DNA from 3 places in the Arthrobacter sp. C152 genome. Region 3 is predicted to be linked to each of the others. Evidence: riboswitches for the same ligand, from Rfam matches in the RefSeq annotation. Region 3 holds a riboswitch; each other region holds the start of a gene.
The links. Region 3 has a riboswitch for S-adenosylmethionine ahead of metX (homoserine O-acetyltransferase MetX). Riboswitches for the same ligand answer to the same signal wherever they lie in the genome.
Positions count from the first base shown of each region.

Region 1: another riboswitch for S-adenosylmethionine. It lies ahead of ACYSM9_RS07175 (aminotransferase class V-fold PLP-dependent enzyme); the one in region 3 lies ahead of metX (homoserine O-acetyltransferase MetX).
Region 2: another riboswitch for S-adenosylmethionine. It lies ahead of ACYSM9_RS05480 (DUF1737 domain-containing protein); the one in region 3 lies ahead of metX (homoserine O-acetyltransferase MetX).

Region 1 is NZ_JBTZSU010000007.1:78,917-85,839, forward strand. It holds gene aroA (3-phosphoshikimate 1-carboxyvinyltransferase) at 1-295, shown strand, start outside; gene rsgA (ribosome small subunit-dependent GTPase A) at 279-1,394, shown strand; gene hisN (histidinol-phosphatase) at 1,444-2,256, shown strand; SAM riboswitch class IV at 2,409-2,522, shown strand; gene ACYSM9_RS07175 (aminotransferase class V-fold PLP-dependent enzyme) at 2,560-3,981, shown strand; gene ACYSM9_RS07180 (class I SAM-dependent methyltransferase) at 4,068-4,826, shown strand; gene ACYSM9_RS07185 (metal-dependent transcriptional regulator) at 4,890-5,603, shown strand; gene ACYSM9_RS07190 (hypothetical protein) at 5,655-6,026, shown strand; gene ACYSM9_RS07195 (S1C family serine protease) at 6,069-6,923, opposite strand, start outside.
Region 2 is NZ_JBTZSU010000005.1:147,241-154,163, forward strand. It holds gene opgC (OpgC domain-containing protein) at 1-2,079, opposite strand, end outside; SAM riboswitch class IV at 2,249-2,364, shown strand; gene ACYSM9_RS05480 (DUF1737 domain-containing protein) at 2,378-2,653, shown strand; gene ACYSM9_RS05485 (rhodanese-like domain-containing protein) at 2,650-3,060, shown strand; gene ACYSM9_RS05490 (O-succinylhomoserine sulfhydrylase) at 3,061-4,269, shown strand; gene ACYSM9_RS05495 (hypothetical protein) at 4,378-5,004, shown strand; gene ACYSM9_RS05500 (glutamate--cysteine ligase 2) at 5,001-6,227, opposite strand; gene ACYSM9_RS05505 (UDP-N-acetylglucosamine 1-carboxyvinyltransferase) at 6,295-6,923, opposite strand, start outside.
Region 3 is NZ_JBTZSU010000001.1:238,906-245,828, reverse strand. It holds gene ACYSM9_RS00990 (LysR family transcriptional regulator) at 1-232, shown strand, start outside; gene ACYSM9_RS00985 (zinc-binding dehydrogenase) at 253-1,392, opposite strand; gene ACYSM9_RS00980 (MFS transporter) at 1,403-2,785, opposite strand; gene metX (homoserine O-acetyltransferase MetX) at 2,964-4,079, opposite strand; SAM riboswitch class IV at 4,092-4,207, opposite strand; gene ACYSM9_RS00970 (bifunctional o-acetylhomoserine/o-acetylserine sulfhydrylase) at 4,292-5,617, opposite strand; SAM riboswitch class IV at 5,661-5,776, opposite strand; gene ACYSM9_RS00965 (S8 family serine peptidase) at 6,009-6,923, shown strand, end outside.

The DNA of each region.
Region 1 (6,923 bases), on a different contig from region 3:
GGACCGGCTCGCAGCACTGGTGGCTGAAATCAACAGGCTCGGCGGCGACGCCGAGGAAACCAGCGACGGCCTGGTGATCCGGCCCGCCCGGCTGCACGCCGGCGTCGTCCGCAGCTACGCGGACCACCGCATGGCCACCGCCGGGGCGATCCTGGGCCTGGCCGTGGAGGGCGTCCAGGTGGAGGACATCGCCACCACGTCGAAGACCATGCCGGACTTCCCGCAGCTCTGGGCGGCGATGCTTGCCCAGGACACCGCCGGACCGGAGGAGCCCAGCGGTGGCCCGGCGCACTGATTCCTGGGACGAATCCGACGTCCGGATCCGGCCCAATAAAAAGGGCTCCCGGCCACGCACCAAAGACCGGCCCAGCCATGACGACGCCGTCACCGGCCGCATCATCACCGTGGACCGGGGCAGGTACACGGCCGTGGTGGGCGAGGATTCGGACAACGAACGCGTGGTCATCGCCGCGCGGGCACGTGAGCTTCGGCGCTCCCCCGTGGTGGCCGGCGACTTCGTCTCGCTCGTGGGGGACGTTTCAGGCGCCCCCGACACCCTGGCCCGGCTGGTGAAGATCCAGGACCGGCGCACCCTCCTGCGCCGGAGCGCCGATGACACCGACCCCGTGGAGCGGGCCGTGGTAGCCAACGCGGACCAACTGGTCATCGTGGTGGCGGCCGCCAACCCGGAGCCCCGCACCGGATTCATCGACCGGGCCCTGGTGGCAGCCTACGACGCCGGGATCGAGCCAATCCTGCTCGTGACCAAGGCGGACGTCCGCGACCCCGCGGAGCTGCTTTCCAACTACACGCACCTGGACCTCCCGGTAATCATCAGCCGCACCGCGGACGCGCAGGCCTCCGGCATCGACGCCCGCTCCGACGACGGCCTCTCGGCCCGGCTGGACCGCACCGCGGTGGCGGAGCTGCGGGCCCACCTCGACGGCAGGGTCACCGTCATGCTGGGGCACTCCGGCGTCGGCAAGTCCACCATGGTGAACGCACTGACCGGAGCCGAACGGGCCACCGGCGGTGTCAACGCCGTCACCGGACGCGGGCGGCACACGTCGTCGTCCGCCCTGGCCCTCCGGCTGGCCGACGCCCCGGCCGGCAGCTGGATCATCGACACCCCAGGCATCCGCTCCTTCGGCCTGGCGCACGTGGACCCGGACCGGATCCTGCGGTCCTTTCCGGACCTCTCCCCCGGCATTGAAAACTGCGAGCGCGGCTGCAAGCACACCGCCACGGCCGTGGACTGCGGATTGGATGAATGGGTGGGCGGCGGCCACGCCGGCCCCACCGGCCCCGCACGGCTGGCGTCCCTGCGCCGGCTGCTCGGCACGGACCCGAGAATGGAAGCACAGGAAACCAAGGAACTCGGCAGCGTCAACTGACGCAGCCGAAGGTCCCGGCAGATGCCGGGACAGACGGTAGTTTGGAACCATGATCCAACCCGCCTCCACCTACAACGACGACCTGCGCCTGGCCCACGTCCTGGCCGACTCCGTGGACGACCAGACCATGAGCCGCTTCAAGGCCCTGGACCTCCACGTCGAGACCAAGCCGGACCTGACGCCGGTCACCGACGCGGACAAGGCCGCAGAGGAAGCCATCCGCGGCCAGCTGTCCCGTTCACGCCCGCGCGACGCCGTCCTCGGCGAGGAGTTCGGCAGCACCGGCCACGGCTCGCGGCGGTGGATCATCGACCCCATCGATGGAACCAAGAACTTTGTCCGCGGCGTCCCGGTGTGGGCCACCCTCATTGCGCTGGTGGACGAGGGCGAACCGGTGGTAGGCGTGGTCAGCGCGCCGGCACTCGGCAAGCGCTGGTGGGCTGCGAAGGGAATGGGGGCCTACATGGGCCGCTCCCTGGCGGCCGCCACCCGGCTGCGTGTCTCCGACGTGTCCCGCCTCGCTGACGCTTCGCTGTCCTATTCCAGCCTCAGCGGCTGGAAGGAACGGGGAAACCTCGATGACTTCCTCGGCCTGACCGAGGACGTGTGGCGCACCCGCGCCTACGGCGACTTCTGGTCCTACTGCATGGTGGCCGAAGGCTCCGTGGACATTGCCTGCGAACCGGAGCTGAACCTTTACGACATGGCGGCGCTGGTGCCCATCGTCGTGGAGGCGGGCGGCCGTTTCACCTCCCTGGAAGGGGAGGACGGCCCGTTCGGCGGCAACGCCCTGGCCACGAACTCCATCCTGCATTCCGAAGTCCTGCGGCGGCTGAACCCGGGCCTGGACGACCTCCTCTGACAAAGCCCGCGCACGCAGCGCGGCCGAAGATTACGACGCCGGGCGCCTCCTTTTGGGGCGGCCGGCATCGTTTTCTTCGGCTTGCGTAACAAAAGCCTTAACAATTGCCCCGGCTTCAGTCCGGGCCGCCCGATGTTCTACGCTTTTATCCAGGTCACGAGTGCCAGCGCAAAACCCCGGTTTGCTGGCCGGCAACCCTCCATTCGCGGTGGGGTGCCCCGGGTGACGACCAGGCCGGTCCGGAGCGGATGCGGCAAGCGCGGATTCCTGTGATGTCAGGGTCCTGATTCAAGTGAGGTCTCTGTGACAACTGCCACCGTCTCCCCCAGCACTGCCACCGCCGACACTGCGGCCGCCTTCGATGCCCGCCAGGCCGCTGCCGGCCACCCGCTCGCCGCGGTCACCGGCGCCGAAATCCAGGCTCCCCTGATTACCGGCGGGCATGTCAGGTACGCCAACCTCGACTACGGCGCATCCGCCCCGGCCCTGTCCCTGGTCTCCGCGTACCTGAACGAAGTCCTGCCCTACTACGCGAGCGTCCACCGCGGGGCCGGCTACGCCTCCCAGATCAGCACGTCGGTGTACGAGAACGCACGCAGCATCGTCCGCGACTTTGTGGGCGGCCGCCCCGGCGACTCCGTCATCTTCACCCGCAACACCACCGATTCCCTCAACCTGCTGGCAGGCTGCCTGCCCGTCACCGACGGCCGTCCCGCAGGTGAGGTTCTCTACCTGGACATCGAGCACCACGCGAACCTGCTGCCGTGGCAGGGCGTGCCGCACCGCAGTATCGTCGCCGCCGACACCATCGCGGGCACCGTCGAGGCCGTACGCGCCGAGCTTGAACAGGGCGGCGTCAGCCTCCTGGCGGTCACCGGCGCCTCCAACGTCACCGGCGAAATCCTGCCCATCAGGGCCCTGGCCGCGCTGGCCCACGAGCACGGCGCACGGATCGTGGTGGACGCGGCCCAGCTCGCCCCGCACCGCCGGGTCGACATCAGCGCCGACGACATCGACTACCTCGCCTTCTCCGGCCACAAGCTGTACGCGCCCTTCGGCGCCGGTGTCCTGGTGGGACGCCCCGACTGGCTCGACGCCGGCACCCCGCACCTCGCCGGCGGCGGTGCGGTCAAGGAAGCAAGGCTCGACGGCGTCAGCTGGGCCACCGGCCCGGCCCGCCACGAGGGGGGCTCACCGAACGTGCTCGGTGCCGCCACCCTTGCCCGCGCCACCCGGGTCATCGCCGGACTGGACCAGGACCGCTGGCACGCCCACGAATCCGCCATCCGGTCCTTCCTGGTGGAGGGCCTGCAGGACATCGAGGGCGTCACGGTCCACCAGATCTTCAAGGACACCAACCCGGACACGGACACCATCGGCGTGGTCAACTTCTCCGTGGAGGGCTACGACGCCGGCCTCGTCGCCGCCTACCTCTCGGCCGAACACGGCGTGGGCCTGCGCGACGGGCGCTTCTGCGCGCACCCACTGCTGAAGCGGCTGGGGCTGCCGTCCGGCTCCCTGCGCGCCAGCTTCGGCGTCGGGTCACGGCTGGAGGACGCCGAGCGCCTCCTCGCCGGCATCCGCACCCTGCGCAGCACGGGGCTGGGCTGGGACTACGTGGTGGATGCGGGCCGCTGGGTTCCGGCCAACGACTTCCGCACCTACCCGCACTGGGCACCCAACACTCCCGGCACGGCCGGCGCCGCACCCTGCACCGAGGACTAAGCCCGGTTGGGGGTGGCCCCACGCCCTTGCCCGCCATGCGGTAGATTCGAAATGTATCCACTGGCAGCAGGTGAAGGAGGCCACGCGTGGTCCGGGGTGGTCCCAAACTCGATCACGGGCGGCGGCAGGAGCTCGGGCAGAGCTTCCAGGACGGCGGCAGGCACTACCAGCGGGTCCGGCCGGGATACCCTGCCGAATCAGCCGAATGGCTGGTGCCCGCCACCGCCCGCCAGGCCCTGGACGCAGGCGCGGGCACCGGAAAGTTCACCGCCTTGCTGCTGGCCATGGGGCTGGAGGTAACGGCCCTCGACCCTTCCGCGGACATGCTCGCCCAACTGAAGGCCCACTGCCCCGCCGCCACGGCCGTGGTGGGGACTGCCGAGGCGACCGGCCTGCCCGCGGCGGCCTTCGACGTCGTCACCGTTGCCCAGGCCTGGCACTGGTGCGACCCGCTGGCCGCGAGCACCGAACTCGCCCGGGTCCTGCGCCCGCAGGGGACACTCGGCCTGGTCTGGAACCAGCTGGACACCTCGGTACCCTGGGTCCACCGACTGTCCCGCATCATGCACGCCGGGGATGTGTACCGCCCCGGCCACAAGCCTGTGGTCGGACCGGAATTCCACCGGCTCGAAGGGCACGTGACGCACTGGCGCGACACCGTGACCACGACGGACCTGATGGAGCTCACCAAATCGCGCAGCTACTACCTGCGGGCCGGCGAAGCCACCCGGGCCAAGGTCCTGGCGAACCTGGACTGGTACCTGCATGAGCATCTCGGCCACGCCGAAGCCCAGGAACTCGAACTCCCCTACCTCACCCTCGCATGGCGGGCCATCAAGGCGTGAGCGGATCGTCACCGGTGGCCGCCGGGCCACGCCCCTTCGCCGGAAGCCGGTAGGCTTGGACCTGTGAAGACCAGTGCGCCCTCCTCCTCGATCGAGGACTACGTCAAGGTCATCTACTCATTCACCGAATGGCAGGACAAGCCCATCACGTCCTCCCAGCTGGCGCAGCGGCTGGGCGTGGCCAACTCCTCGGTGTCCGAGATGGTCCGCAAACTCAAGGACCAGGGCCTGGTGGACCACAAGCCGTACAGCGCCGTCACGCTCACCGCGCCCGGACTGCGCCTCGCCCTGGCCATGGTGCGCCGCCACCGGCTGATCGAAACCTACCTCGTCCAGCAGCTGGGCTACAGCTGGGACGAGGTCCACGACGAGGCCGAGCTGCTGGAGCACGCCGTCTCGGATACGTTCATCGAACGCGTCGCGGCCAAACTTGGGAACCCCAGCCGGGATCCGCACGGGGACCCCATCCCCAGCGCGGACGGGCAGGTCCTGATGCCTCGCGCCCACCTGCTGGCGGAACTGGACGAGGGCCATACGGGACGTATCATCCGGATCAGCGACGACAACCCGGAACTGCTGCGCTACCTTGCCGCGGAGGACATCGACCTCGACGCGGACGTGGAGGTCGTGGGGCGCAGGCCGTTCGGCGGAGCGCTGGTGGTGCGGATCGGCGGGCCCGGCGGTGCCCGGGACTTTGACCTCGCGGACGAGATCGCCGCGGCCCTGTGGGTTTCCAGCAGCACCCCGCATCCCGGCTGCGTCCTGGGCACCCCCTGATCCCGGGGTACGGGACGGTTGATTTGGCCGGCTCCCGTATCGTGGACTCTGATGATCAGCAGACGTGACGCCGCAATAGCCCTGGACGTTCCCCTGGAGATGGCACAGCGCCATGGCCTGCCGAAGTGGATGACCGAAGCGGAGCTGCGCGGCATCCTGGACGATCCCCCGCCGTGGCTGGTGCAGTCCCGGGCCAACCGGACGGGGAAGCGGCCGGTGTGGGTGCATCTCGAATGCGCGGTCTGCGGGTACGAGGAGGCAGCGCGCCCCAAGAAGTGGTGGCCGGACTTCACCTACGTAGTCTGCTCGCACCACTCCCCCTCCGAGGTTCCGCCCGTCCGCCCCGGTTTCGTCCGCAGCGAGTACGACGGCGTGGGCACGCGTTTCGTGGGCATCGCGGACGTTGAGGCGCCCGCCTCCTGAGTCCGGCGTCTGCCGCCGCGTGGTGTTCCGCGCCCCCTGCGCTCATCCCCCGTTGCCGGTCATTTCCTCCGGAACCGCGGTCAAGTGGATCTCTGCACCGTCGCGCAGGATGGCGATATCGAGCGGGCGTCCGATGGCATCGGCGAACAGCAGCCGCTGCAGGCTCTCGGCGTTGCTGACGGACTGGCCTCCGGCTGCCAGCAGGATATCCCCCGGGGACAGGCCCGCCTTGCCGGCCGGCGAACCGGGCAGCACTTCCACCACCCGCAGGCCTTCCCGGTGTCCGGTGCGCACCACGGCGCTGGCATTGAGCTGCATGGGCGTGCTGACCAGGCCCAGGTAGGCCCGGCGGACCCTGCCATCGGACAGCAACGCCGAGATGATCCTGCGGGTGGTGGCATTGATCGGGATGGCCAGTCCCAGCCCGGCACCGGCCACGGCCGTGTTGATGCCTACGATCCTGGCATGGGTGTCCGCCAGCGCTCCGCCGGAGTTCCCCGGGTTCAACGCAGCGTCCGTCTGGATCACGTCTTCAATGACGCGCCGGTTGCCGCCTGACCAGACGGGAATGGCGCGGCCCAGCCCGCTCACCACGCCCGCGGTCACGGACCCGGCCAGGCCGAGCGGGTTTCCGACGGCGACCACCAGCTGGCCGACACGCAGGGTCTCCGCCGCGCCGAATTCGGCCGGCGCAACCTTGGGCCGCGAGCCGTGGACCACCGCGAGATCCGACAAGGGGTCGGCGCCCACGAGCTCAAGTTCCATCCTGCTGCCGTCGGCAAAGACCGCGTGCCCCTCCCTGGTTCCTGCCACAACGTGGGAGTTCGTGAGCAGGTAGCCGTCCTCGGTGAAGAGCACCGCCGAACCGGCTCCCACCCGCATCCGGCCGTTGCGCCG
Region 2 (6,923 bases), on a different contig from region 3:
GGCCAGCGCGAAGGCGGCCACGGTGCAGGCAGCCACCACCCAGGTGTGCGCCTGCAGCCAGGCCAGGATGCTGCGCCGGTGGTAGCCCGCCACGAGGCCGATGACGAACAGCACCTGCCACACCAGCAACGGGAAGGAGTCCTCGAACTGCGAGGGAAGGATCCGGAACCGGGTGGCGGCGCCCACGGCGTACACCAGGAGCGTGGCAGCCAGCACCCAGACCGCCTTGCCGCGGTTGAGCGCCGCGAGGATCAGGGGGCTTGCCAGCAGGAGCACCACATACAGGCCCATGACGTTGAACTGCCATGGCCCGAACTGCAGGAGCAGGATGGCCGGCAGCACCTGGGGCGGCACCGGGAACTGGAACAGCGATTCCATCCCCTGGTAAAGGTTGTAGGTGCGGCCGGCACCGGTGTGCCCCGCGCCGCCTGTCCCCTGGTCCACGAATGTGGTGAGAGCCGCGGCGTTGAAGACCGGCAGCAGCGAGAGCAGGAAGACGCCGACCAGCACAGCCAGCGCCGTCAGGTACAGCTTGCCGGCCCGGCGCGACGTCAGGTCCACCACCGTGCCGAAATCCTCCCGGGCCTTGGGCCCGTACACCATGCCCACCACCAGCCCGGAGAAAAGGACGAAAAGCTCGGCGCCGGAAACGAAGCCCACCGCCTCCTGCGTCAGCAACTGGAACAGTGAAGCCATGCCGAGGTGGTTGACCACCACGAACACGATCGCCATGCCCCGCAGCAGGTCCACCCGGGAGTCCCTCGCGGACGGGTCCCGGTAGCTCCACGCCGTCGCCGCGCCGATCCGGCGCGGAATCTGCCAGAGTGCTGCCAGGAGGATGGCCATGGCAGCGGCAACCGTCCAGACGGCGGCCCCGCCGAGGGTGTTGGCGCGGACATAGGCTTCCGCCGGAGCCACCGCGTTGACCGGCCCGGTCACCATGGGGGACGCCTTCAGCCTCGCCAGCGCGGCTTTGGCGATGTCCGGGCTCCCGGTGAGCAGCCAGTTGATGCTGGCCACACCCGTGTCCCGGGTGCTGGTCCGTTCGTCCCACACCACAGCCGCGGTTTTGGGAAAAGCAGATGACGTGGCGGTTCCCACGGCCTGGTCCCACCAGCCCACCTTGATGTCGGCCTCCGGCGCGCCGCCGGTGGAAGGGCTGTAGAAGGCCGCGGTCTGCAGCAGGAACGGCTTGTTCCGGCCGGCCGCGTACGTGCCGTAGAAGTTTTCGCCGCCGGACCCGGTCAGCATCTCCTGGAGCTCGCCGGCACGGGGAGCGGTGTTGACGGCGGCCCCGCCGGCGGTGTCGTCGTGGAATGCGGTCAGTCCCACCCAGTCCACGGCGTCGTCGCCTGGATAGTACGGAGCGTAGGCGGCGTCGGAGCCGTTCCAGGTGCCGTCGCCGTTGGTGTCCAGCAGCGCAAAGCCGTCGCTCCCCGGTTGCGGTGCGCTGCGGCTGCGGTCAAAGGGGTAGCCCGTGCCCAGGTAAGGCGCCCACACCATGGTGACCTTGCCGCCGTCGGACGCCCTGAACGCTCCGGCGACGGCCTGGAACGCCTGCCGGTACGCGGCCGGTTGCTGGCCCCAGGCAACCCAGCTGGTATTCATGTCCGGGGCGAACCGGACCAGCAAGTGGCCGTTGAAGCCCGCCGCCTGGTCCCGTACTTCGGCGGCGAAGGCGTCAGCTTCCGCAGCGCCGATCGTGTCCAGCGGAACGCTTGGCTTTACGGTCAACATGGCGTTGGCTCCCTTGCCGGCCGTCTGCCGCAGGAAGCCATCGATGTCGTTCCGCCCGGAGTCGCGGAACGGGATGGCGATGTCGTGCCCGAAGACGGCCGGCACCGCACCCAGCCGGTCCGCGAAGCCCGCGGCGGTGTCTTCGCCCCATTCCAGCGTGGCCCCAAGCCAGGGCTTGCCCTCCTCCGGCGCGGCCGGTCCAACGCCCTCCGCGGCGCGGGCCGTCCCCGCAGGTGCCAGCACAGCCAGGACGGCCATCAGCAGCACGGCAAGGAGTGCTCCTGCCGGACGAAGCCGGGCCACGGTGGTCCCGCGGTGGCGATAGGACGTGAATGCTCGCATGCTGGCAAGACCCCCCGGTACTCATGCTGTGGACGCGGGGCGTTGGTCCCCGGTACGAACTTTATCGGTCCGGGGCCCGGCGGCGGGCAGGGGCGCGGCCGGCGCTCAATTACGGAACATGACGACGGCGGCAATGCGGCTCCGCGCGTCAGATGTTACGTTTCTGGGGAGTAATGAGTACCGGCGCTAAGCCCTGACTGGCCGGTCGGCAACCCTCCCTTTCGCGGCGGGGTGCCTCAGGTGAATACTCGGCATATCGACCGATTCGAGCTGCAAGCGTGAGAGAAGGAGATCCGTCGTGTCTGACGCACCTGCCCCTGAGGACAAGCTGTCCTACCGCCTGATTACTGGCCCGGACGACCGATCGTTCTGTGAGCGGATCTCCGCGGCCCTGGATGAAGGCTACGTGCTGCACGGCAGCCCGGCCGCCACCTTCAACGGCAGCAGCGTCATTGTCGCCCAGGCAGTGGTCCTGCCGGCCGCCATCGCCTCCGCCGACGCCGCGGTTGCCACCGCAGTGGACCAGCTCGACGGCGACTTTGAGGGCGAGTTCGACGGCGAGGGCCACGCATGAGCTACGCAGGAGACCTCACACCGCAGGAAGCCTGGGCCAAGCTCGAGCAGGGCGCCATCCTGGTGGACGTCCGCACCGAAGGTGAATGGGCGCACATCGGCATCCCGGATACCAAGGCGACGGACAATGATCCGCTCTTCATCCAGTGGACCTTCCCCGGCGGCATCCCCAACCCCGACTTCGTCAAGGACCTCAAGGAGCAGGCACCCGAGGACCCCACCGCGGAACTGGTGTTCCTGTGCCGGTCCGGCCAGCGCTCCATCGCCGCCGCCGTTGCAGCGACCCAGGCCGGCTTCACGTCCTACAACGTGCTGGAGGGCTTCGAGGGGGAGCCTGACCGCTACGGCGAACGGACCGTCAACGGCTGGAAGAACCGCGGCCTGCCCACCAACCTCGGAAAGAACTAAGTGACCTTCAACCCAGACGCCTCCGGCTGGAGCGCAGACACCCAGGCCGTCCGCGGCGGACTCGACCGCACCAACTTCCAGGAAACGTCCGAGGCCATCTTCCTCAACTCCGGGTTCGTGTACGAGTCCGCGGCAGCCGCCGAACGCGCGTTCACCGGCGAGGATGAGCGGTTCGTCTACTCCCGTTACGGCAACCCGTCCGTCGCCACCTTCCAGGAACGGCTCCGCCTGCTCGAAGGCACCGAAGCATGCTTTGCGACGGCGTCGGGCATGTCCGCCGTCTTCACCGCCCTGGGTGCCCTGCTGGCTGCCGGCGACCGCGTCGTCGCCGCCCGGTCCCTGTTCGGTTCCTGCTTCGTGATCCTGAACGAAATCCTCCCCCGCTGGGGCGTGGAAACCGTCTTTGTGGACGGCCCGGACCTGGACCAGTGGCGCGAGGCCCTGTCCAAACCCACCGCCGCCGTCTTCTTCGAATCCCCGTCCAATCCTATGCAGGAAATCGTGGACATCGCGGCCGTCAGCGAGCTGGCGCACGCCGCCGGAGCCAAGGTTGTGGCCGACAACGTCTTCGCCACCCCCCTGCTGCAGCGCTGCGGCGACCTCGGCGCCGACGTCATTGTCTACTCCGGCACCAAGCACATCGACGGCCAGGGCCGGGTGATGGGCGGCGCCATCCTGGGCACCAAGGCGTTCATCGACGGCCCCGTGAAGCAGCTGATGCGCCACACCGGCCCCGCGTTGTCCGCGTTCAACGCCTGGGTGCTGACCAAGGGCCTGGAAACCATGAGCCTGCGCGTCAGCCACTCCTCCGCCACCGCGCTGCGGCTGGCCGAGTGGCTGGAGGAGCAGCCCGCGGTGAGCTGGGTGAAGTACCCGCTCCTGAAGTCCCACCCGCAGTACTCGCTGGCGGCGAAGCAGATGAGTGCCGGCGGCACGGTCCTCACCCTGGAACTGGCCCCTTCCGCGGGCCGTTCGGCGAAGGACGCCGCGTTCGCGCTGCTGGACGGGCTGCGGATCATCGACATCTCCAACAACCTTGGCGATTCCAAGTCTCTGATCACGCATCCGGCCACCACCACGCACCGGGCGATGGGTCCCGAGGGCCGCGCTGCCATCGGCCTGGGCGACGGCGTGGTCCGCCTCTCGGTGGGCCTCGAGGACGCGGACGACCTCATCCGCGACCTGGAGCAGGCGCTCAAGCAGGTCTAGTTTCCGCACACTTTCTTCGTTTTCGACGCGGAACGTCATTGTCGCCGCCAAAATAAGGGCTGCGACAAGGAATCTGCGCGGCGAAAATGTTTATGAAGGAGGCGGGCCATGTCCCAGTCAAAACCATATGCCAGGGCGGGAGCGGTCAGCATCGCGGCGGGCGCGTGCTGGCTGCTGGGAATCGCCATGGTCGGCAACGTCCACTCCACCAGGAGCGCAGAGCAGCGGCTGGCCATGCTCGAACGCCACCGCGGCCTGTGGACCCTGGGGCAGTTCCTCGCGGCGGCGGGAACGGCTGCCGCGCCCATGGGTTTCCTGCGGCTTGCCCGGCAACTGCGGCAGGAAAACCACGGCGCAGACCATGAAGCGGAGCGTGTACGGGCCCGGAATCTCGCGGCCGCCGCTGCCGCCGCCCTGCTGGCGGGCAGCCCCTTGTTCGTCTGGGCGCTGGCCAACCGTGCCGCGGACATCGAGAAGTTCGCCTACCGAAGGGGCGCAGCGTGGCCCTTCCTGACGTACTCAGGCCTCCAAACCTGCGGCGTCGGCCTGCTGGGCGCGGCGCTGCAGTCCTCACCCCTCAAAGGCAGGACCTCCCTGGGTGCGGCCGCCAGTGCGCCGCTCTTCGCCGGCATCCTCGTGCGCTACAAGGACATCCCCCCGTTCGTGTTCTACCTGGTGGAGATCGCCGTCGGCGTCAGGCTCCTGCGCTTCACCACAGCCGCCCGGGAAGCCTAGGACTGCCGCACCCTCAGCAGTTCCGGCGCGCCTTCCACCTCTGCGAGGTCCAGCGCGCCGCGCATGGTCACGTTGACGGCCTGCCGGACCACGGCGCCGAAGCCCATGTCCTCCGGCGGCGGCCCGGCCAGGGCCTTGTCGCGGGCCCGGCGCTGTTCGGCCGCCCCGGTTCCCCGGGCGATGATGTCCTCGATGCCCTGCCGGGCCAGGGCAAGCTCGCCCTGTTCGTCCAGGACGGGCGCAAGGTAGTCCACCAGGGACCGGACAACGTCAGTGGCGGGCGCCGGCTGGAAGTTGCCGAAATCCAGGAGTTCACCGCTGAGCCCTGCGCTGCTGGCCTGCCATGAGGCCATGCGCAGCAGCACGGTCGGAACAGGCGCCGGGTCCACTTCCTGGCGCCATTCCCTGCTGGCCGATTCCACCAGCGCCCGGACCAGGACAGCGATGAGCCCGGCGTCCTCGGCGCGGAGGCACACATCGGCCACACGCACTTCCACGGTGGGATGGTTGCGGGAGAGCCGTGCGTCGAAATACAGCATGCCCTCGTCGAGCATGACGCCGGTCTCCAGCAGGCGCGTCACCACCCGCCGGTAAGCCGGGTACGTCCCGTAAATGCCTGCGGGGCCGGCCGTGGGCCAACGGTTCCAGGCCTGCGTGCGGTAGCTTTCAAAACCCGTGGGGACGCCGTTCCAGAAGGGCGAGTTGGCGCTGAGCGCCGTCAGTACCGCGAGTTTGTCCCGGATGCGGTCCAGGACCGCTACGCCCTCTTCGGGGGATTCGATGTAGGTGTGGACGTGGAAGCCGCAGGTCAGCTGTTCCTGTGCGGTCAGGCCAAACCGCTCCAGCATCCTGGCATAGCGGGGGTCGGGGGTGGTGTGGCTGGTGGACGCCAACGGCGACGTGGCCAGCGCGGCCACCCGGGCATCGTGTTTTTGGGCCGCCTGGTCGGCGAGCGTCCGGCCTGCCCGGATTTGGACGAGCAGGCTGTCGTAATCGAGGCAGGGCCGGGTCTGTGTCTCAATCTGCTCCAGCTTGAGCTCGGCACTCAAGCCCATCTCGTCGTCGTGCTCCCCCTGCTTTCCGGTGTGGTGCAGCGCGGGGTCCGCGGGGAAATCGTCCGCCGCCACCCTCTTGCCGGCCAGGAGCGCGTCAGCCAGGGCAAGCGGTTCTCCGGACTCCGGATCAACAATCAGGAGTTCTTCCTCGACGCCGAATGTACGCATAGGTTCATTCTGCGACAGTGGCGGTGGATGTGAAGCCGCCCCGCCCTTCATGACGAACCGTGAATGGTCAGTCCTGGAAGTACTCCACCTTGGCCCCGATGGTGTTCAGCCGCTCGGCCAGATCCTCGTATCCGCGTTCAATCACGTAGATGTTCCGCAGTTCGGAGACGCCCCTGGCCGCGAGCATGGCCAGCAGCAGGCAGGCGGCCGGACGCAGGGCGGGCGGGCAGCCCACCTCAGCGGCACGCCACCGGGTGGGGCCGTTGACGTAGATACGGTGCGGATCCAGCAGCTGTACCTGGGCGCCCAGCCGGTTCAGCTCCGTCAGGTAGATGGCCCGGTTCTCGTACACCCAGTCGTGGATCATCGTCTGGCCCGTGGCGTTCGCGGCGATGACCGCGAAGAACGGCAGGTTGTCGATGTTCAACCCCGGGAACGGCATGGGGTGGATCTTGTCCTCCGGCGCCTTCAGCTCGGAGGGCTTGGTGGTCACGTCGACCAGCCGGGTGCGGCCGTTGCGCGCCATGTACTCCTCGGAGACCTCCAGCTGCTGGCCCATCTGGCCCAGCGTGGCGAGCTCGATCTCCATGAACTCGATGGGTACGCGGCGGACCGTCACCTCCGAGTTGGTGACGATGCCCGCGGTGATGAGGCTCATGGCCTCGATGGGGTCCTCGGAGGGGAAATACTCGATCT
Region 3 (6,923 bases):
CGTGTTCGCTCAGGTGGAGGCGGTACGGCAGGGCGCCGGCATCGGGCTGCTGCCCAACTTCCTGGTCGCCGGCCAGGCGGACTTCGTGCCCGTCCTGGCCGGCGACTTCGAGCGGCAGCTGCCCATCTGGGCCGTGGCGCGGCCCGAATCCCTCCGGTCCGCCGCCGTGCAGGCGGTCATCACCGCCCTGAAGGAGGAAGTGAAGGACCGCGCCACGCTGCTGGCCGGCTGAATGCTTGCGGCCTGTGAGGCTTAGGCCTGGAAGAGCCTCCGCACCACGTGCCCGGACGCCAGCGCGTCCAGCCCCTCGTTGATCTCCGCGAGCGGCCGGGTATCGGTGTGGAGCAGCTCAACCGGCAGCCTGCCCTCGCGCCAGTAGCCGAGGTACTTCGGGATGTCGCTCATGGGCACCGCGTCGCCCATGTAGGAGCCCAGGAGCCGCTTGCCGGCACCGGCGAACTGCAGTGCCGGCACTGTCAGCGTGGCGGACGGGTGCGGCAGCCCCACCGACACCACGGCCCCGCCCCGGGTCACCTGCTCCAGGCAGGAGGCGATGACGGCCGCCGAACCCACTGCTTCGATGGCGACGTCCACGCCGTCGCCCGCAGCGTCCGCGATCAGCCCGGCTGCGTCATCCGGCGTTCCCACGGCGGTGGCGCCCGCGTCGAGGGCCAGCTGGTGCTTGCCCTGGTTGGGATCGATGGCGATCACGCTGGCGGCACCGGCCAGGCGGGCCGCCATCACCGCAGACAGGCCCACCGCGCCGAGGCCGAAGACAGCCACTGACTGCCCGGCGCCGACGGCGGCCGTGTTCAGCACGGCACCCATTCCGGTGAGCACGGCGCACCCGAACATTGCCGCGACGGTGTCGGGGACGTCGTCGTCAATGACTACCACTGACTCCCGTGCCACCACGGCGTAATCGGCGAAGGCCGAGACGCCCAGGTGGTGGTTGATGCGCTCCCCCGCGGGCGTGCGCAACAGCGCCTCGCCGTGCAGCAGGTCGCCGGAACCGTTGACCTCCGCGGCGCGGTGGCACAGCGCGGGCCGGCCGGCCCGGCACGCCCGGCAGTCGCCGCAGCTGGGCACGAAGACCAGCACCACATGGTCCCCCACCGCAACGTCGCCCACCCCCTCGCCGACCTCGACGACGCGGCCCACCGCCTCGTGGCCGAGCGCCATGGGAAGCGGCCGGACCCGGGAACCGTCCACCACCGACAGGTCCGAATGGCACAGGCTCGAGTAGGTGATGGCAACGCCGAGCTCGCCGGCGCGGGGTGTGGGCTGTTCCAGTTCCTGGACCACCAAAGGCCCGGCAGCTGCATAACTGGGTTTCGCCGTTCCCGCGCCAGGTGCTGCGGGAACGGTGGCGTACAGGACGGCGGCTTTCATGCAGTCCCTTTTACTTCTTGCTCGCGGCCAGCAGGTCGGCGGTACCCTTGGCGTCGGCGGCGTCCACGTCGTGGAGCGAGATGCCGCGGGTTTCCTTCAGGAAGAAGACCGCGACGGCGGTGACGGCGCAGGCGAGGAGCAGGTAGACCGCCACCGGCAGGGAGGACTTGTAGGTGCCCAGGAGTGAGGCGGCGATGATCGGCGCCAGGGAACCGGCCACGATCGAGGTCACCTGGTAGCCCAGGGAGACGCCGGAGTAGCGCATCCGGGTGGGGAACATTTCCGCCATGATGGCGGGCTGGCCGGCGTACATGAAGGCGTGGAACACCAGGCCGATCATGATGGCGGCCAGAATGACGAAATCGTTCTTGGTGTCCATCATGGGGAACGCGAAGAAACCCCAGGTGGCGGCCATGATGGCGCCGGCCAGGTAGACGGGTTTGCGGCCCAGGCGGTCGGATAGCTTGCCGACCATCGGCACCACGGCGAAATGCAGCGCGTGGGCAAGGAGCAGCAGCAGGAGGATGCGGGTGGTGTCGGCCTGGACGACGGTCTTCAGGTACGTGATGGAGAACGTCACCACAAGGTAGTAGAGGATGTTCTCGGCAAAGCGCAGGCCCATGGCGGTGAAGACGCCGCGGGGGTAGCGCCGGAAAACCTCGGCCACGCCGTAACCCTTGTGTCCGGTTTCGACCTCCTTGCGGGCCTCCAGGAAGATGGGCGCGTCGTTGACCTTGGTGCGGATGTAGTACCCGATCAGGACGATCACCGCGGAGAGCCAGAACGCCACGCGCCAGCCCCACCCGAGGAACGCGTCCTGGGTCAGCGTGGAGGACAGGATGAAGAGGACGGCCGTGGCCAGCAGGTTGCCCAGCGGCACGGCAGACTGCGGCCAACTGGCCCAGAACCCGCGGGACTTGCTGGGGCTGTGCTCAGCTACCAGGAGGACGGCGCCGCCCCACTCTCCGCCGACGGCAAATCCCTGGGCAAACCGGAGGAAGACCAGGAGCGCGGGTGCCCAGTAACCGATCTGCTGGAAGGTTGGCAGGCAGCCCATGAGGAAGGTGGAAACACCCACCAGGATGATGCTCAGCTGCAGCAACTGCTTGCGGCCGAACTTGTCGCCGAAATGGCCAAAGACGATGCCGCCGATGGGGCGGGCCACGAAGCCTACGGCGTAGGTGAGGAAGGCGGCAATGATGCCGTCCAGTTCCGTGCCGGCGTTGGGGAAGAAGGCCTTCCCGAAGACCAGGGTGGCGGCCGATGCGTAGAGGAAGAATTCGTACCATTCCACCACGGTTCCGGCCATGGAGGCCGTCACCACCTTTTTCAGGCCTGAGGCCTTGACGTCGGTTTCCTCTGTGCGCCTTGCGGCGGAGCTTTCCGTACTCATGCGAACTCCTTCGGCGTCGTCGTCGACGCCACGGGGACCAGTCGAAGGCAGCCGGGTGTGATGCACACCACGAATGCCGGATTTGTCGAGTATGGTCTGCCCGCGGCGCAACCTCAACGCCAAATAGTGCAGAAGGCATCTGCATAAATGCACATGGGGCGGGGATCCCGCGGCCAGGTCAGACCAGGAAAGTGCTCCGCAGCTGGTGCCCGAGTTGCCCGATCTCGGTCAGGAACCCGTCATGGCCGATCGGGGCCTGGATGACATGGACGTCCACCTCGCCCGGCAGCGCCTGGGCCAGTTCCCGTGACTGGGACGGGAAGTAGAGCCGGTCCGAATCGACGGCCGCGATGAAGAACCGCGCGGTGGAGCCGGCGAGCGTCTCGGCCAAGGGCCCGCGTCCCCGGCAGACGTCGTGGCTCATCAGCGCCTCGGTGAGTGCGATGTAGCTGTTGGCGTCGAAGCGCCGGACAAGCTTGTTGCCCTGGTGGTCCAGGTAGCTTTCCACCTGGTAGCGGCCCCGCGCGGCCAGCACTTCGCCCTGCAACGGCGACTCGGGCGCCTGGGCTTCCCGGCCGAACCGGCCTTCGAGTTCCGCCGCCGACCGGTAGGTGATGTGGGCGATCCGCCTGGCCAGGGCGAGGCCGTCCTCCGGGGCCGGGCCGCCGTAGTAGTCGCCGCCGTTGAAGTTGGGGTCCTGCCGGATGGCGAGGGTCTGCGCCTGGGCGAATGCGATCTGCTCGGCCGTGCTGGCCGCGCCAACGGAAATGACTGCGCACCGCTGCACCCGTTCGGGGTAGCTGACCGCCCATTCCAGGGCGCGGGCGCCGCCCATGGAGCCACCGAGGACGGCATACCAGCTGCCGATCCCCAGGTGGTCCGCCAGCCTGGTTTCGGCAACGGTGCTGTCCCGCAGGGTCACCAGCGGGAAGCGTGAGCCCCAGGGACGCCCGTCGGGTGCAGTTGAGGAGGGACCGGTTGAGCCGTAGCAACCGCCCACGATGTTGATGGAGACCACGAAGAACTTGTCGGTGTCCACGGGGGCGCCCGGCCCGGCGAGCTGCTCCCACCAGCCTTCTTCGTCGGTGTCGCCCCGGGTCACGTGGGTGCTGCCGGTCAGGGCGTGCTCGATCAGGACCGCGTTGCTGCCGTCAGCGTTCAGCGTGCCCCAGGTTTCGTAGGCCAGAGTGACGTCCGGCAGGTAGCCGCCGGCCTCCAGCTCCAGGCCCCCGATGGAGGCGTAGCGGACAATTCCGTGTTCGGGGATGGTGGTACGGGCGACGGTAACCGTCATGGCAAGACCTCTTCTACGCGCTTGCCCGCCGTCGTCTGACCGGCAGGCCAGGTCTTCACCCGGGGCACCCCACCGCGGAAGGAGGGTTGCCGGCCAGCAAGCCGGGGCTGTCACTGGCACTCATGACCTGGTTCGAGTGTACGAAATACCCCCCGCTCCGGGCCAAGAGTGTGACTGGTTGTGACCTTCCCGGCTTGCCTGCCGGTTGTTCGCTAGGCGCCGGCCGCACCCTTGGCCGCCCGGAAGCCAGCCTCCAGGTCGGCAATGATGTCGTCGATGTGCTCCAGGCCCACGGAGAGGCGGACCAGCCCGGGAGTCACGCCGGCAACGGCCTGCTGCTCCGGGGAGAGCTGGCTGTGGGTGGTCGACGCCGGGTGAATCACCAGCGAGCGTACGTCACCGATGTTGGCCACATGGGAGTGCAGTTCCAGGGCGTCCACGAAGCGTTTCCCGGCGTCGGCGCCGCCGGCGAGGTTGAAGGCAACGACGGCGCCGGTCCCCTTGGGACCGTACGCGCGGCCACGCTCGTACCAGGGGCTGGAGGGAAGCCCCGCGTAGGCGACGGATTCGACGTCGTCCCTTCCTTCCAGCCAGCGCGCCACCTCGGTGGCGTTGGCAACGTGGCGCTCCACTCGCAGGCTCAGCGTCTCCAGGCCCTGGGAAATCAGGAAGGCGTTGAAGGGCGACACCGCCGAACCCAGGTCGCGCAGCAGCTGGACCCGGGCCTTGAGAATGTAGGAAAGGTTCGCCCCGAGGGCGCCGCCGGCACCGAGGTCGCGGGCGTAGACCAGCCCGTTGTAGGTGGGGTCCGGGGTGTTGAAGCCGGGGAACCTCTCCGGGTCCTTGCCGAAGTCGAACCTGCCGGAGTCGACGATGACGCCTGCGATCGCAGAACCGTGGCCGCCGAGGTATTTCGTGGCTGAGTGGATCACGATGTCCGCTCCCCACTCCAAAGGACGGATCAGGTAGGGGGTGGACAGGGTGTTGTCCACGATCAGGGGGACCCCCGCCTGGTGCGCCACCCCGGAAACACCCTCGATGTCCAGGACATCCTGGCGGGGGTTGGAGACCACCTCACCGAAGAAGAGCTTGGTGTTCGGCTGCACGGCCTCGCGCCACTGGTCCAGGTTGTCCGGGTCCGCCACGAAGGTCACGGAGATGCCGAACTTCTTCAGGGTGTGGGCAAACAGGTTGTAGGTGCCGCCGTAGAGACTGGGGCTGGCCACGATGTGGTCGCCGGCCTCCGCGATGTTCAGGACGGCGAAGGTTTCGGCCGCCTGCCCGGAACTCAGCAGGAGGGCTGCGAGGCCGCCTTCGAGGCTGGCGATGCGCTGCTCCACGGCGTCCTGGGTGGGGTTGCCGATCCGCGTGTAGATGGGTGCCAGTTCCGCCAGGGCGAACCGGTTGGCGGCGCTTTCTGCCGTGGGGAAGACGAAGGACGTTGTCTGGTAGATCGGAAGCGCGCGGGCGCCCGTGGCGCTGTCGGCTTCCTGGCCGGCGTGGATCTGGCGGGTTTCGAAGGACCATCCGTTGGACATTCAAGGCTCCTTAAACATGGGCCCGGCATGCTGGGAGCACCTCGGGCCGCGCTTGCCGTCCGGCCGTTGCCGGACAGCCAGGTCCTCACCCGGGGCACCCCACCGCGGATGGAGGGTTGCCGGCCAGCGAGCCGGGGCTTGGTGCTGGCGCTCATGACCTGGGCCCAGTGTAGGAACAGCGTGGTGGCCGGGAACAGCATTGTGACCGGTTATGACTTTTGTGGCCGGGCGTTCAGGGTTTGCGTAGTCCCGGCGCGCAGTTGGCCAAAGTTCCACAGGGAACCCGCAGGATTGCCCGAGGTTCGGCTTTCGGCCCTGCCCTCTCCGCTACATTCGATCCGGGAAAGCTCCACAAAACAGTTCTCCAAAACACAGAAGGATCGGAATTCCGTTGCCCCAGTCGTTGCGCCAGGCTCTTCGCGCCGTCCTGCCATCTTTCACTGTTGGCCTTGCCGTCCTGGCGGCCGGGTTCGTGGCCGCTCCCCCGGCATCGGCCGCACCCGCCACCCCCGGCGCAAGCGAATCCGGGCGTTACCTCGTCCGGTTTGCGCCCGGAGCGGATGTTGCAGCCGAGGCGAGGAACCTTCGCGCCCAGGGAATCGGCGTCGCCCGCACCTTCGAAGCGGCCCTGCAGGGCGCAGCCATCGAGGCGACCCCGGCACAGGCCGCCGCCCTGACCCGCTCCGGACGTGCCGTGGCCGTGGAACCTGACTACGTCGTCGCGGTTTCCGACACGGAGCGGAACGCGCCCTGGGGCCTGGACCGGACCGACCAGCTGTCCCTTCCACTGTCCGGAACCTACACGCCTCCCGCCTCCGGGCAGGGCGTCAGCGTCTACGTGGTGGACACCGGCATCCTGGCATCGCACACCGACTTCGGCGGCCGGGTGGCAGCGGGGTGGACCGCCAAGAATGACGGGCTGGGGACCAGCGACTGCAACGGCCACGGGACCCATGTTGCCGGAACCATCGGCGGCTCTGTCTACGGCATGGCAAAGTCCGCCACCCTCATTCCCGTACGGGCACTGGCCTGCGACGGTACCGGCCTCTACTCGGACGTGATTGCGGGCCTGGACTGGGTGGCGGCCAACCACCGCGACGGAACACCGGCTGTGGTGAACCTCAGCATCGGCGGCCCGGCCAGCAATACGCTCGACGCTGCGGTGCAGTCGGTGATCGGTGACGGCATCCCCGCGATTATCGCCGCCGGCAACAGCGCCGTCGATGCGTGCACCACCTCCCCGTCCCGCGTCCCCGCGGCCGTCACTGTCGCTGCGAGCGATTCCTCGGACCGGCAGGCAAGCTTC